DNA from 3 places in the Haliea atlantica genome. Region 2 is predicted to be linked to each of the others. Evidence: predicted binding sites of a transcription regulator. Region 2 holds the regulator's gene; each other region holds the start of a gene.
The links. Region 2 encodes sigma-54, which starts transcription at its own class of promoters, with help from an activator protein. Its sites were predicted from a motif close to TGGCACANNNNTTGCNNT; they were not measured.
Positions count from the first base shown of each region.

Region 1: ACYVGS_RS10570 (BON domain-containing protein) is a predicted target of sigma-54. The motif match lies at 1,814-1,831, and genes of this name have one in related genera.
Region 3: fliD (flagellar filament capping protein FliD) is a predicted target of sigma-54. The motif match lies at 3,298-3,315, and genes of this name have one in related genera.

Region 1 is NZ_BAAGXL010000014.1:128,766-133,309, forward strand. It holds gene ACYVGS_RS10560 (argininosuccinate synthase) at 1-599, shown strand, start outside; gene ACYVGS_RS10565 (DUF1328 domain-containing protein) at 678-842, opposite strand; gene ACYVGS_RS10570 (BON domain-containing protein) at 913-1,746, opposite strand; gene ACYVGS_RS10575 (sigma-54-dependent transcriptional regulator) at 1,977-3,311, shown strand; gene ACYVGS_RS10580 (ATP-binding protein) at 3,308-4,544, shown strand, end outside.
Region 2 is NZ_BAAGXL010000003.1:937,657-942,200, reverse strand. It holds gene ptsN (PTS sugar transporter subunit IIA) at 1-464, opposite strand, end outside; gene hpf (HPF/RaiA family ribosome-associated protein) at 476-763, opposite strand; gene ACYVGS_RS04420 (RNA polymerase factor sigma-54) at 836-2,341, opposite strand; gene lptB (LPS export ABC transporter ATP-binding protein) at 2,501-3,226, opposite strand; gene lptA (lipopolysaccharide transport periplasmic protein LptA) at 3,204-3,842, opposite strand; gene lptC (LPS export ABC transporter periplasmic protein LptC) at 3,823-4,374, opposite strand; gene ACYVGS_RS04400 (KdsC family phosphatase) at 4,374-4,544, opposite strand, start outside.
Region 3 is NZ_BAAGXL010000019.1:391,009-395,552, reverse strand. It holds gene ACYVGS_RS13620 (sigma-54 interaction domain-containing protein) at 1-817, opposite strand, end outside; gene ACYVGS_RS13615 (flagellar protein FliT) at 1,016-1,387, opposite strand; gene fliS (flagellar export chaperone FliS) at 1,396-1,785, opposite strand; gene fliD (flagellar filament capping protein FliD) at 1,795-3,252, opposite strand; gene ACYVGS_RS13600 (flagellar protein FlaG) at 3,365-3,772, opposite strand; gene ACYVGS_RS13595 (flagellin) at 3,842-4,544, opposite strand, start outside.

The DNA of each region.
Region 1 (4,544 bases), on a different contig from region 2:
GCTGGAGTGTCAGCCCGGAAGCGGCCCCCGACACCCCCACCTACATTGAGCTGGATTTCGAGCGCGGTGACATCGTTGCCATCGATGGCGAGCGCCTGAGCCCCGCGACGGTGCTGGAGCGCCTGAACCAGCTGGGCGGCGCCAACGGTATCGGCCGTCTGGACATCGTCGAGAACCGCTACGTGGGCATGAAATCCCGCGGCTGCTACGAAACCCCCGGTGGCACCATCATGCTGCGGGCCCACCGCGCCATCGAGTCGATCACCCTGGACCGCGAAGTCGCCCACTTGAAGGACGAGCTGATGCCGCGCTACGCCAAGCTGATCTACAACGGCTACTGGTGGTCCCCCGAGCGGCAGATGCTGCAGACCGCCATCGACCAGAGCCAGGCGGTGGTCAACGGCAAGGTGCGCCTCAAGCTGTACAAGGGCAACGTCATCCTGGCCGGTCGCCAGTCCGCGGACAGCCTGTTCGACGAGAGCATCGCCACCTTCGAGGACGACGCCGGCGCCTACGACCAGAAGGATGCCGAGGGCTTCATCAAGCTCAACGCCCTGCGCATGCGCATTGCCGCGGGCAAGGGCCGTTCCATGCTCTGACGTTCGGCGCACTGATGCAGAAAAACGCGGGGGCCTGTTGGCCCCCGCGTTGTTTTCGTCCCACGGTTTTGCGGTGATTCACGGTCGCGGCCGGCGTCCGAAGATCAGGGACGCTACAAACAGCACCAGGAAGACCAGGAACAGGATCTTGGCGATGCCGGTGGCGGCCCCGGCGATGCCGCCAAAGCCCAGTACCCCGGCGATGATCGCGATGATCAGAAATGTCAGTGCCCAGCTCAGCATGGTATGCCTCCTTTTCCTGCAATGGGTAGTGAGAGCGGGTCACCGGCGGCGAGGCCGGTGACCGGGGTGTTTATTTCACGACGCGCAGCTCGCTGGCATCCACGCCCTGCACACCGCGAATGTTGCCGGCGGTTTCCTCGGCCAGGGCTTTCTCCTCGGGAGAGTTCACGACCCCCGCCAGGGCGACCTTGCCGTCAACCGTATCCACCTCGATTTCCAGCCCGTCCAGGTTGCGGTTGAACAACAGGCTGGATTTCACCTTGCTGGTGACCCAGGCGTCACTGACTGTCTCCCCGGCCTCGTTCATTGCGGCCTTTGCCTTGTCGGCGGTCCCGGGTGCATCGACCACGTCAATGCCATTCTCGACATCCCGCACCGAGTCGGTATTGGCGGCCAGCTTGCCGGCCAGGTCCCGGGCCTCGCTGCTCTGGCTGGTCCCCTGCAGGGTCACCACGCCGTCCTTGGTGTCCACATTGATGTCCAGCCCCTGGGTGTGGCGGTTCCACAGCAGCTTGGATTTCACTGTGGCGGTGATGGTGGCATCGCGGACCTGGCTGGCGAAATCGGAGGTCTTGTCGTTGCTCTCGACATCGGGGTCGATCTCCAGCTGATTGTCCACGCTGTCGACACCGTCAATGCCCAGGGCCACCTGCTCCGCCAGATCGCGGTCGACTTCGGTTTCCACTGTCCCGGTGAGGGTGGCGGTGCCGGTCTCCACATCGACATCAATGCTGAAAGGGCTGAGGTGGCGGTTGAGAGCGATGGCAGTCCAGATGGAGCCCTCCTGCCGCGCTTCGCTCAGCTGCCGGCTGATGTCGGTGTCGTCCGCCTGTGCGGACAGCGGGGCCAGTGAGACAAGGCTTGCGGTGGCAGTGGCCAGGACCAGTTTCTTCATCGTATGCATGGTGACTTCCTCCTGAATCTGCTTTTTAACGGGGTCCGCACGTCCACTGCGCGGCCCCGACAAGACTGTCGCAAGGCCCGTGCCAGTTTTTTCCTTTACGGAAAGTGTCGACAAATCAACAATCTGAGCACTTTGTGCTGGCGCGTTGGGCATGCAGGTTGCAGGATGGGGCCCTGTGGCACCGTGCAAGATGCACGGTCATTCATGCATGCAAGCGAACAGGAGGCGCGATGGACGCCGTGGTGGCTGACAAGGGACGTATTCTGCTGGTCGACGACGAGGCGGCGATTCTGCGCACCTTCCGCTACTGCCTGGAGGACGAGGGCTACCGGGTCGTCGCTGTGTCCAGTGCCGCCCAGGCGCTGGCCGCGCTGCAACAGCAGGTCTTTGATCTCTGTTTTCTCGACCTGCGGCTGGGCGACGACAGTGGCCTCGATGTGCTCGCGCACATGCGCCGGGAGGCGCCCTGGATGCGCGTGGTCATCGTCACCGCGCACTCCGCGGTGGACACCGCGGTGGACGCCATCCAGGGCGGTGCCGCGGATTACCTGGTGAAGCCCTGTGGCCCCGAGCAGCTGCGCGAGTCCGCCGCGCGCCAGCTGCAGCTGCGCGGCGACACGGCAGCCCTGGAGGACGGTGGCGGTGAGCGGGCGGACCTGCAGTCGGGCAGCCCGGCCATGATGGCAGTGCTGGAGACGGCGCGGCAGGTGGCCGGCACCGATGCCAGCGTGCTGGTGCTGGGGGAGTCCGGTACCGGCAAGGGCGAGCTGGCGCGGGCGATTCACGACTGGAGCCGGCGCGCGAAGGGCGCGCTGGTGACCATCAACTGCCCCTCCCTGAGTGCGGACCTGATGGAGAGCGAGCTCTTCGGCCATGCCCGGGGTGCCTTCACCGGTGCCACCGACAGCACCGCGGGCCGCGTGAGCCAGGCCGACGGCGGCACCCTGTTTCTGGACGAGATCGGGGATTTCCCCCTGCCGCTGCAGCCCAAGCTGCTGCGCTTTATCCAGGATCGCGAGTACGAGCGGGTCGGCGACCCGGTCACACGGCAGGCGGATGTGCGCATTGTCGCCGCCACCAACCGCGACCTGCCGGCGATGGTCGAGGACGGCAGTTTCCGTGAGGATCTGCTCTATCGGCTCAACGTGATCACCCTGACCCTGCCGCCCCTGCGCGAGCGCCGCGAGGATATCCCGGGCATGGCGGAGCGCTTCCTGGCGCGCTTTGCCGAGGAATACGAGCGCCCGGCCCGGGTGTTTAGCCAGGCGGCACGGGAGGCCCTGCAGGCGCATGCCTGGCCGGGCAACGTGCGCGAGCTGCGCAATGTCATCGAGCGGGCCTGCATTGTCTGCCCCGACGAGGAGTTGACGGAAACGCACTTGGGCCTCGCCGAAGCCGGGCGCGAGGCCGCGCCGCGGGTGGGGGCCGAACTGAGCCTGGAGGCCCTGGAAAAAGCCCATATCGCCGCGGTGCTGGCCGCCAGCGATACCCTGGAGCAGGCGGCTGCCACCCTGGGTATCGATGTCTCCACCCTCTACCGCAAGCGCAAGCTCCTCGGCCTGTGAAGCTGCGCACCCGGCTGTTCCTGCGCAGCAGCGCCCTGCTGACCATGGCGCTGGCCGGGCTGCTGTTGGCCACCTTCAGTGTGCTGCAGTTGACCCGCGCCCAGGGCCTGGCGGTGACCCGCGATCTGGATATCCTGCAGGCCAGCCAGGCGATGGAGCGGGAACTGGGCCGGCAGACGACGCTGCTTCTGGCCGAGAACCTGGATCGCGCCGCGCTGCTGGCCTCCCTGCAGCGTTTTCGCCAGCAACTGGATAAGGCTTCGGTGCAAATAGCGCTGGACGATGACCGCCTGGCATTGCGCGCCGTCGCCGGTGCCTTTGGCACCTGGGCGGAATTGTTGCGGCGGCCCTATTCGGTGCGCAGCGAACTGCTTCGCCACGACGAGTTCGCCAGCACCCTGGCCGCCGTGCGCGAGCGCCTCAACGACCTGCAGATCCGCTACGTGCGCGCGGTGGAGCAGAGTCAGCAGTCCACCCGGGAGACTGCCCGCATCGTCGCCGGCCTGCTGGGCCTGAGCGGCATCGCCATCATCCTGATCGGCATGGTCACCGCCCACAGCGTGGCGCGGCAGTTTGCCGAGCCGATCGAGTCCCTCGCCGGGGCCGCCGATCGCATCGGCCGCGGCGACTTCGATATCACCCTGCCGGTGTCCCGGGAGAACGAGCTGCGCGCGCTGATCCAGCGTTTCGGGCTGATGGCGGAGTCGGTGCGCGAGTTCAAGCACAGCGATGTCGAGGCCTTGCAGGCGGAACAGCGGCGCCTGCAGGCGGTACTCGACAGCATCGACGACGGGCTGCTGATCCTCGACCCGGGCGGCCGGCTGGAGCACTTCAACCCGGTGGCCCGGCGGCAGCTGGGCTGGGATGGCGCGGCACTCGGGCAGCGCCCCGGCGCGTTGCTCGCCGACCCCGATCTCGACCAGCAGGTGGCCACGGTACTGCGCGGCGACAGCCTGGACAGTGCCTCCCAGGACCTCGCGGTCACCGTCGCGGGGGAGCCGCGGGTGCTGGCCTACAGTGTCACGCCGGTCAGCCGCGACGGGGAGGCCATCCGCGGTGCGGTGATGGTGTTGCGGGACGTGACCGAGCAACGCGCCTTCGAGCGCATGCGCAACGAATTTGTGCTGCGTGCCTCCCACGAGTTGCGCACGCCGATAACCGGCATGCAGATGGGCTTCGGACTGTTGCGTGAGCGCTTGAGCTTTCCAGAGGACTCCCGGGAGGCGGACCTGC
Region 2 (4,544 bases):
CAGCCCTCGTCAGCCCATTCCGTCGCGGCGCGGAACAGCTTGTCGTTGCTGTCGGCATCGCGCAGGGCCTCGCAGAAGGCGCCCTGGCTGAACAGCCTTGCGATCCGGGCGAGAATGTCCAGGTGCTCCTGGTGCGCCTGATCCGGGACCAGCAACACGCAGAGCAGGTCCACCGCCATGTCGTCCGGAGCGTCGAAGTCGATCGGCTCCTCCAGGCTGACCAAAGCCGCGAGAGGTTCCTGGCAGCCGGGGATGCGACAGTGGGGAATGGCGATACCACCACCGAGGCCCGTGCTGCCGAGGCGCTCGCGGGCGACCAGCTGGGTGAAGACTTCCGACTGGGACAGCTCACTGCGGTCGCGGGCGATCAGCTCCGCCAGCGTCTCGAAGAGTTTCTTCTTGCTGCTCCCGGAGGCGCGACACAGGGTGCGCTCCGGGGTCAGTAGTTGGGCGAGTATTTGCATGAGAGAGTCTTCTAGTGGCCGCGGGCCTTTTCCTTGTGCTTAATCAGCTGGCGGTCCAGTTTGTCGACCAGGGCGTCGATGGCGGCGTACATGTCTTCGGATTCAGCGGCGGCAAAGATGTCGGCACCGGCGACGTGGATGGTCGCTTCGGCTTTCTGAACCAGTTTTTCCACGATCAGTGTGACCTCGGTATTGGTGATCTGGTCAAAATGCCGTTGCAGGCGCTCGAACTTACTTTGCACGTAGTCCCGCAGGGCATCGGTCACTTCGACGTGATGACCGCTGATATTCAGTTGCATACCTGACTCCTTCTCGTTGAATGGGCGCGGTGCCCAATATCGGCGGGTTTACAGACCCGCACAGTTTGCATTCTAGACCAATCGCTTGCGCTCATTGGAGGGGGGGATCTGCAGCATCTCCCGGTACTTGGCGACGGTGCGCCGGGCGACCTGGATACCCTGCTCCTCCAGCATCTTTGCCAACTTGCTGTCCGACAGCGGCTTGCGCGGGTTTTCCGCGGCAACCAGCTTGCGGATAAAGGCACGGATGGCGGTTGACGAGGCCTCGCCGCCGCTGGCCGTGCCGACGTGACTGGAGAAAAAATACTTGAGTTCAAAAACGCCCCGCGGCGTGTGCATGTACTTGCGGTTGGTGACCCGGGAGATGGTCGACTCGTGCATCTCCACGGCCTCGGCGATATCCGCCAGCACCAGGGGTTGCATTGCCTCTTCACCGTGTTCGAGGAAGCCGCGCTGGCGCTCGACAATCTGTGTGGCCACCTTCATCAGGGTTTCGTTCCGGCTCTGCAGGCTCTTGAGGAACCAGCGGGCCTCCTGCAGATTGTCGCGCAGGTAGTTGTTGTCGGCACTGTTGTCCGCGCGCCGGATCAGGCTGGCATAGCTGTCATTGATGCGCAGGCGCGGGGCGACGTCGGGGTTGAGCTCCACGACCCAGCGGCCACTGCGTTTGCTGACAAAGACATCGGGGATGATGTATTCGGTGCTGTCCTCGCCGATCTGCTGGCCCGGGCTGGGGTCCAGCGTGCGGATCAGGTCGAGGACCGCCCGCAGCTGGTCTTCCTTGAGCCGCATGCGGCGGAGGATCTGGTTGTAGTCGCCGCTACCGAGCTGGTTGAGGTAGCGGCTGATCACCTGCCTGGCCTGTTCGAGGTAGGGGGTACTGGCGGGCAGCTGCTGCAGCTGGACCAGCAGGCATTCCCGCAGGTCGCGGGTGCACACGCCAGCCGGCTCGAATTGCTGCAGGCAGTGCAGAACCGCCACAACCTCCTCGAGGTCGATCTCGAGATCGTCGCGAAAGGCCTCGTGGATGTCCTCCACGCTGGTCTGCAGGCGGCCGTTGCTGTCGGTGGCGTCGATCAGGGCCAGGGCGATGACCCGGTCAGTGTCGGACAAGCGAGTCAGGTTAAGCTGCCAGCGCAGGTGGTCCTGCAGGGATTCCGACTGGCTGTTGCGGGTATCGAGGTCAAAGTCGCTGTCGTCGCCGCCGGCGCCGGCAGGGGCGCCGGTGGGAATCAGGTCTTCCCACTGGGTATCCACCGGCAGCTCCTCGGGCATGGCGCCGCTGGTCTGCCAGTCGTCGCGATTTTCACCGCTGCCACCACTCGCCGTGCCTTCCAGGCTCTCCAGAGGGCCGTCGGTATGCTGGGGGGCTTCGCGTTCCAGTCGCTGCGTGTTGTCGACTTCGGTATCCCCGCCGGAGTCGTCTTCGGCCACCTCCAGCAAGGGGTTGCTGTCCAGGGCCTGCTGGATTTCCTGCTGCAGGTCCAGGGTGCTCAGCTGCAGCAGGCGAATGGCCTGCTGCAGCTGAGGTGTCATGGTCAGCTGTTGGCCTAGCTTGAGTTGCAGGGACTGTTTCATCGCGAGCGGAAGGGGTCCTGATACCGTCTTGGACAGCTGTCTGGAGCTGCCAGTGTAGCGCCCCGTGTCGAAGGGCTGCAACACCCTGGCGCGATTTTTGCTAGCGCCTGCCGAAAACAGGGCTTGACGGGAAGGCGCTTGGCGCAGGTGCCCGCGCGGCTACAGGCGGAAGTGGTCGCCGAGGTAGACCTGGCGGACGCGCGCGTTGGCCAGGACTTCGGCGGAACTGCCCTCGGCGATGATGTGCCCCTCGCCGACGATATAGGCCTTTTCGCAGATATCGAGGGTTTCCCGCACGTTGTGGTCGGTAATCAACACGCCGATGCCGCGGCGTTTGAGGTGGTTGATAATGTCCTTGATGTCGCTCACGGAGATTGGGTCCACGCCAGCGAAAGGCTCGTCGAGGAGGATGAAGTCCGGCTCGGTGGCCAGGGCGCGGGCGATTTCCACCCGGCGCCGCTCACCGCCGGACAGCGATTGTCCCAGGTTGCCGCGGAGGTGGCTGAGATGGAATTCTTCCAGCAGGCGGTCGGCGTGGGTCTGACGTTCGTGCCGGCGCAGGTCCGGCCGCGTCTCGAGAATCGCCAGGAGGTTGTCCTCTACCGTCATTTTGCGGAATATCGAGGCTTCCTGGGGCAGGTAGCCAATGCCGCGGCGGGCCCGTTCGTGCATCGGCAGCCCGGTGATATCCTCGCCGTGGATGTGAATGTGGCCGCCATCTGCGGCTACGATGCCGACAATCATGTAGAAGCAGGTGGTCTTGCCGGCCCCGTTGGGGCCCAGCAGTCCGACCACCTGGCCGCTGTGCACTTCCAGCGAGACATCCTCGACAACCCGCCGGCCCCGGTAGGCCTTGGCCAGGTTACTTGCGGTCAGCAGCGCCATCGCGCGACTCCTGCTCACTGTCCGTTTCGCTTGCGGCGGCCGGTGCCGGGGCACCATCCCCGCTGCCCTGGTTGACCACGCGGGCAGGGATGACGACTTCGACCCGTCGGCCGTCTTCGGCCGAGGCGTCGCTGTTGGCCCGCACCCGCTGCTCGGCGATGAAGTAATCGATACTGTCGCCGGTAACCAGCGAGCCGTCCTGTTCGATGCTGGCCTGCCGGCGCAACTGGACGCGCTCCTCGCTGTTGAAGTACTCGATGACCCTGGCCCGGGCATGCAACAGCCCCTTGTCCGGCTCCGGCTGCTCCTGCAGATGGGCGGGATTGCCCTCGGCGACAATGCGCTCGGCGGCGTCCACGCGATGGTGCACGGTCACTTTGTCGGCGTTGATGCGCAGGCTGCCCTGCTGCAACTTCACATTGCCGGTGTAGACGGTGAAGCCTTCTTTTTCGTCGCGTAGGGCGCTGTCGGCGCTGATGCGGATGGCCTGCTCGCGGTCGCTCGGCAGCGCCCCCGCTAGGGGCGCGACAAGCAGTACTAACAGAGCCAGAACCAGCGGTGGGACGCGCGGGTTGCCGGGCTTGCCGTGGCGAGTCCTATTGGCCAGGGGGGACATACAGGCTCTCCACGTTGGGTTCCAGATGAATGACCTGGGTGGTCAGGTCGGCGCGCATGCCGTCGGCAGTGACCTGGTTGTTTGCCTGGGTGAAGGTCACCGGGACCATGGAGGTCGCCGTCTTGCTTCGCAGGTTGAGGGTCAGCGCGCGGGTCGCCAAGGTGCCACCACTCTGGTCGTTGGTCAGCAGAATGTCCTGGCGCAGCGACAGGATTTCGGTGGCATGGCGCAGCGTGCCGCGCTGGGCGACCAGGGACCAGCTGCGGTCATCGCCATCGTGGGCATAGTAGCGCGGCTGGCTAAGTTCGGAAATATTGTCTGCGTCCCGGTAGGCGATCCGCTCGGCGGCGAGAATTTCCACCAGCTGGCCCGCTTCGTTGTAGGCCTGACTGCGCGAGTCTGTCAGGTAAGTGGTCACGCTTGGCTGCTGTCGCGCTGCCCCCCGCTGATCCAGGGGGGTGTCGAGGTTGGGCGCCCAGAACCAGGCCAGCAGGAGCAGGGCGAGCAGAACGTTCTGTCGCAGTCCCCCCATCAGAGCCAGTCCGCTTCCACTGCCGCGCGCTGCTGGCGCAGTTCCAGCAGCCATTCACAGGCCTGCCGCACCGCGCCGCGGCCACCCGGAAAGTCGCTGCACCAGTCCGCTGACCTGCGCACCAGGGCAACCGCATCGGCGACGGTGAGCCCGAGGCCGGCGGCGCGGAT
Region 3 (4,544 bases), on a different contig from region 2:
GGTCGTCGACCTGGCCCAGCGATGCCTCCGTCACAGTGTCCGTCAGACGCGACCGAACCGGGCCGCCGCTGTCGACACTTGCCACCTCCAGTGCCTCCAGGCTGCCATCGGGCAGCCCCTCCAGCAGCCGGGCAGGCAGCTGTGCCAGCCCGACGCCGCCATCCTCGTGCAGAATCGCCATGCGCTCGACCAGGTTGGCCAGCTCGCGGACATTGCCCGGCCAGTTGTAGGCCTGGAGCGCCCGCCGCGCCGCCTGGTCGAAGTGCACCGGCTGCAGCCCCGACTCGGGCAACTTGTCGCAGAAGTGCTCAATCAGCAATGGAATGTCATCGCGCCGCTCGCGCAGCGGGGGGATATCGATGGGAAATACCGCCAGGCGGTAATACAGGTCCGCCCGAAAGCGACCATCCTCGACCCGGGTCTCGAGGTCCTGGTGGGTGGCCGCAACGATGCGCACGTTACTGTGCCGGGTCACTGCGCTGCCGACGCGCTCGAAACAGCGCTCCTGCAGAACGCGCAGGAGCTTGACCTGCATGGGCAAGGGCATGTCGCCAATTTCGTCGAGAAACAGGGTTCCCCCTTCCGCCAGCTCGAAGCGCCCCTGCCGTGCGCTGAGCGCCCCGGTAAAGGCACCCCTCTCGTGACCAAAGAGCTCGGACTCCAGCAGGTCGGCGGGAATGGCGCCGCAGTTGACCGGAACAAAAGGTCCGTCACAGCGGAGGGACCGCATGTGCAGCTCCCTGGCCACGATCTCCTTGCCGGTCCCCGACTCCCCGAGAATCAGTACCGAGGTCTCGCTCGTCGCGACTTTCTTCACCAGGCGACGCACCGCGGCTGCGCTTGCGCTCTGACCCACAAAGGCAGAGATACGAGACTCGGCTTGCGGAGGCGTTGATCGGGAAAACCTTGAAGAGGGCATAGCGGCAGTGTACCCGTCATCCTTGACAGCCAGTGGAGGCGGACAAGCATGCCCAGTCATCGGCGGGGCGTCAACTCCTTGACGCCCGGAAGCCGGTCAACGCGATGGTGTGGCGTTGGCGGCGTAGGTGTCCACCGCCCGCAGCGAGCGCCGCTGCTGGCTGCCAGCCCGGCTCAGCTGCAAACGGGCCTCGCCCAGCAGGCTGACCAGCTCTTCATTCAACTGCAGAATCGCCGCCAGCGCATCCGCAATCAGCTCACCGTGGCGGGTGTCATGCCCCGCGTCGAGGGCGACCGCGAGGTAACTTCGGCGCTGCGACTCACAGCGGGCCACGGCATCCCAGTCACCCTCGTGCGCCAGGGACAGCATGTGCCGGCTCAACTCCAGCGCCCGGGCCAGGGCATGACAGCCGCCTGCCGCGACATCGCCATCCTGATCCGACGCAGTGCCTGGAAAAGGAATCAGCATGCCCGAAATCAGCGCGCGGCCCCGGGCAGCTGAATCCAACCCTGGTGCAAGGTAGCCAGCAGGTCCCGTACCTCCTCCAGCACTTCGGGATCCGAGGCACTGTTGGCCTCGACCAGACGCTGGGTCATGTAGACATACAGGTTCTCCAGGTTACCTGCCAGCTCGCCCCCCTGACCGTGGTCCAGGCACGCACGCAGGTTGTCGACAATCGATATCGTCTTGCCGATCAACTCGCCCTGGCGCGCGCGCTCGCCGCGACTCATGGCACCCCTGGCACTGGCCAGACGATCCATGGCGCCCTCCATCAACAGTGTGATGAGTTGCGCTGGCGAGGCGTCGACGACGCTGGTCTGGGTGCCCACCGACTGGTATGCGCTGAGAGCCTGTTGTGCATTCATCGGAAAATCCTAGTTGTTGGAAGAGTTGCCGGGCAGCGGGATGCTGGCCAGCTGACGATTCAGAAAATCACCCGTGGACTGCAATTCCGCGAGCAGGGAGTCCAGTGCGTTGAACTGGCGCAAGTAACGCTGCTCCACCGACTCCATGCGCCGGTTGAGGCTTTCGCGACCGGCTTCGATGGACTCGATGCGCTGACTGAGACTGTCGGTGCGGGTCGTCAGCAACCCGGTATCACCGAGAAAGCCGGCCACCAGTTGGTCCAGGGCAGGCGCCAATCCCTGATTACTGTCGGAGAACAAATTTGCCACTCGCGTCGGCTCGGCATCCAGCACACGGTTCAGTTGTTCGCGATCGACCGACAGCGTACCGTCAACCGCGGTCTGAATACCCAGCTCGAGCAGCGAGTTGACCCCCTCCCCGGTGAGCCCCACCTCGCGCTGCAGAGCACTGCGCAACTGGCTGGTGACAGCCCGCGCCGAGAAATCACCCTGCAGGGCACCGGCCCGGCCACTCTCCGGATCGTATCGGGTCAGGTTACCCGCAACGCCGACAAACTGGTTGTAGGCATTGACGAAGCGGTCAATGGCCTGGGTCACGGCGGCGCGATTGCGGCTGACATCCACCGTGACCGGTGTCGCCACCTCGGACTTCAGCTGCAGGCTCAAGCCGTCCACCACGTTGTTCACCTGGTTGCCGGCGCTGCTCAGGGACAGCCCATTGAGCGTAAAACGCGCGTCATCACCGGCTACGGTCTGCTCCAGGTTGCTGGCAGCGGTGTTGAAAGCAAGCCGGGACAGGCCGGACGAATCGCCGTTCTGGCCATCCCCCGAGTCACTGACTTCGACCACGAAGCCGTTGCCGACACCGGTATCATCACTGCTGAAGAGCAGGCGCGCCCCACCGGCATCGTTGACGATCGTCGCCGTGACCCCGGCCTCTAGGGCATTGATGGCATCGCGGATACCGGCGAGGCTGTTGTTGCTGCTATCGATAGTCAGGGTGAGCGGCTCGCGCGCTGCATCCGGTGAAAAACTGTCCACGTTCTGCGCCGCGCCGCTGCCACTGCTCACCAGACTGCCGAAACGAAAGGTCAGTTGCCCCTCGCCGACCGGGGCGTCGCTGTCTGCAAAAGCCTCCGAGGCCAGGGACTGGGCGCTGGCAAGATTCGCCACCGTGACGCGATAACTGCCCGGGGCCGCTTCTGCGCTGACCGTGGCGGCAACTGCTGCCGAGTCACTGGATTTTACGCTGCGACCGACAAATGTCGCTGGCTGGGTCAGGGCTTCCAGTGCACCTTGCACAGAGCCCAGCGCGCCCTTCAGGGCACCAAACGCCGACAGCTCACTGGTCACCGCGGCCTCGCGCCGCAACAGGCGATTCTCCTGCGGCGCCCGCTCCGCCGCCACCAACTGAGACACCAGGCTGTCGATATCCAGCCCTGAGCCAATTCCGGTCACAGATACCATGTCAGATCTTCACCTCGCGCCAGTGGAGCCTATCGAGATGCGAATCAAGCAAATGTGGTGCCAACTAGAAGGAGGCCACGCCGGAGCCAGCGCGATGCAGGCCATGAGCCAGTCAGCCCTGACCGTCGAACAACAGTCCGCGGGTCGGCTCACCCTCGAGCGAGGCCAGCTGCTGTGCCATGAAACGGGCCAGGGCCAGCACTTCCTCGCTGGGTATCTGCCGCACGACTTCATCGGTGGCCTGGTCCACTACGGTAATCACGGTGGTGCCCGCTTCGTCGTCGACGGAGATCCTCAGGGAACGGCTGACACTCTGGAAGTAGGTTTCCAGGGTGACTACCGCCGCCTCCAGCTGTGCGGAGGCTGGGGGCGCGGCGGCCCCGGTTTCCTGCGCGGCAGCCGGCAGCACTTTGCCGCCCGCGGCCTCGGCTTGCCGCGCCGGCGCGGCCTGAGCGGGTTCGCGCCGGGGCAAGGGGGCGACACTCTGGGGACTGTTCGAGTTGTTGACAGGGCTTGCCATCGCTCGTTGTCTCGTCAGCGGGGGCTGGAGTCAGTCACGCGAGCCCTGACTCCAACCGACCGGTTGCGCTTACTGCAGCAGCGCCAGCACACTCTGGGGCTGAGCATTGGCCTGGGCCAGTACCGAGATACCCGCCTGCTGCAGGATCTGGGCACGGGTCAGCGCCGCGGTCTCGGCCGCGAAGTCGGCATCGCGGATCCGCGAGCGCGAGGCGTCCAGGTTTTCCGCCTGGGTCTGCAGGGACGCCACCACCGACTCGAAGCGGTTCTGTACCGCACCCAGGTCGGCGCGCGCGGCGTTGATCGAGGTCAGCGCGGCGTCAATGGTGGTAATGGCGGTATTGGAGTTACCCACGCTCAGCAGGTTGATGTTGCTGGTGGCGAAGAAGCTGCCGGCGGTCAGGCCAGCCGCAGCAACGTTGTTGCCGGCAATGGTCAGGTCCTCAGTCGAAGTGAGTGTCAGCCCACCCTCGACAGAACTACCGCCTTCAAGTGTCGCGGAGCCGTTATCCCCTGAGCCGCCTGCGGACACAGCGAAATTGTTGACTGTTACGCTGGAACCCGTTGCGTCGGTAAGAACAAGGTCGGTACCCGATTCAGAGGCCGTTACGCCGGTGTTGGCAGTGGCCCCGCTGGCATTGATCGCACTTACCAACTCGGTGAGTGTCACTTCGTCATCATCCGCACCTGCGGTGATGGTAATCGTATCGGTTCCTGCTTCGGTCACAATGTCAAAGGTGAGCGTGTCTTCGCTGCCACTGGTTGAGCCATCG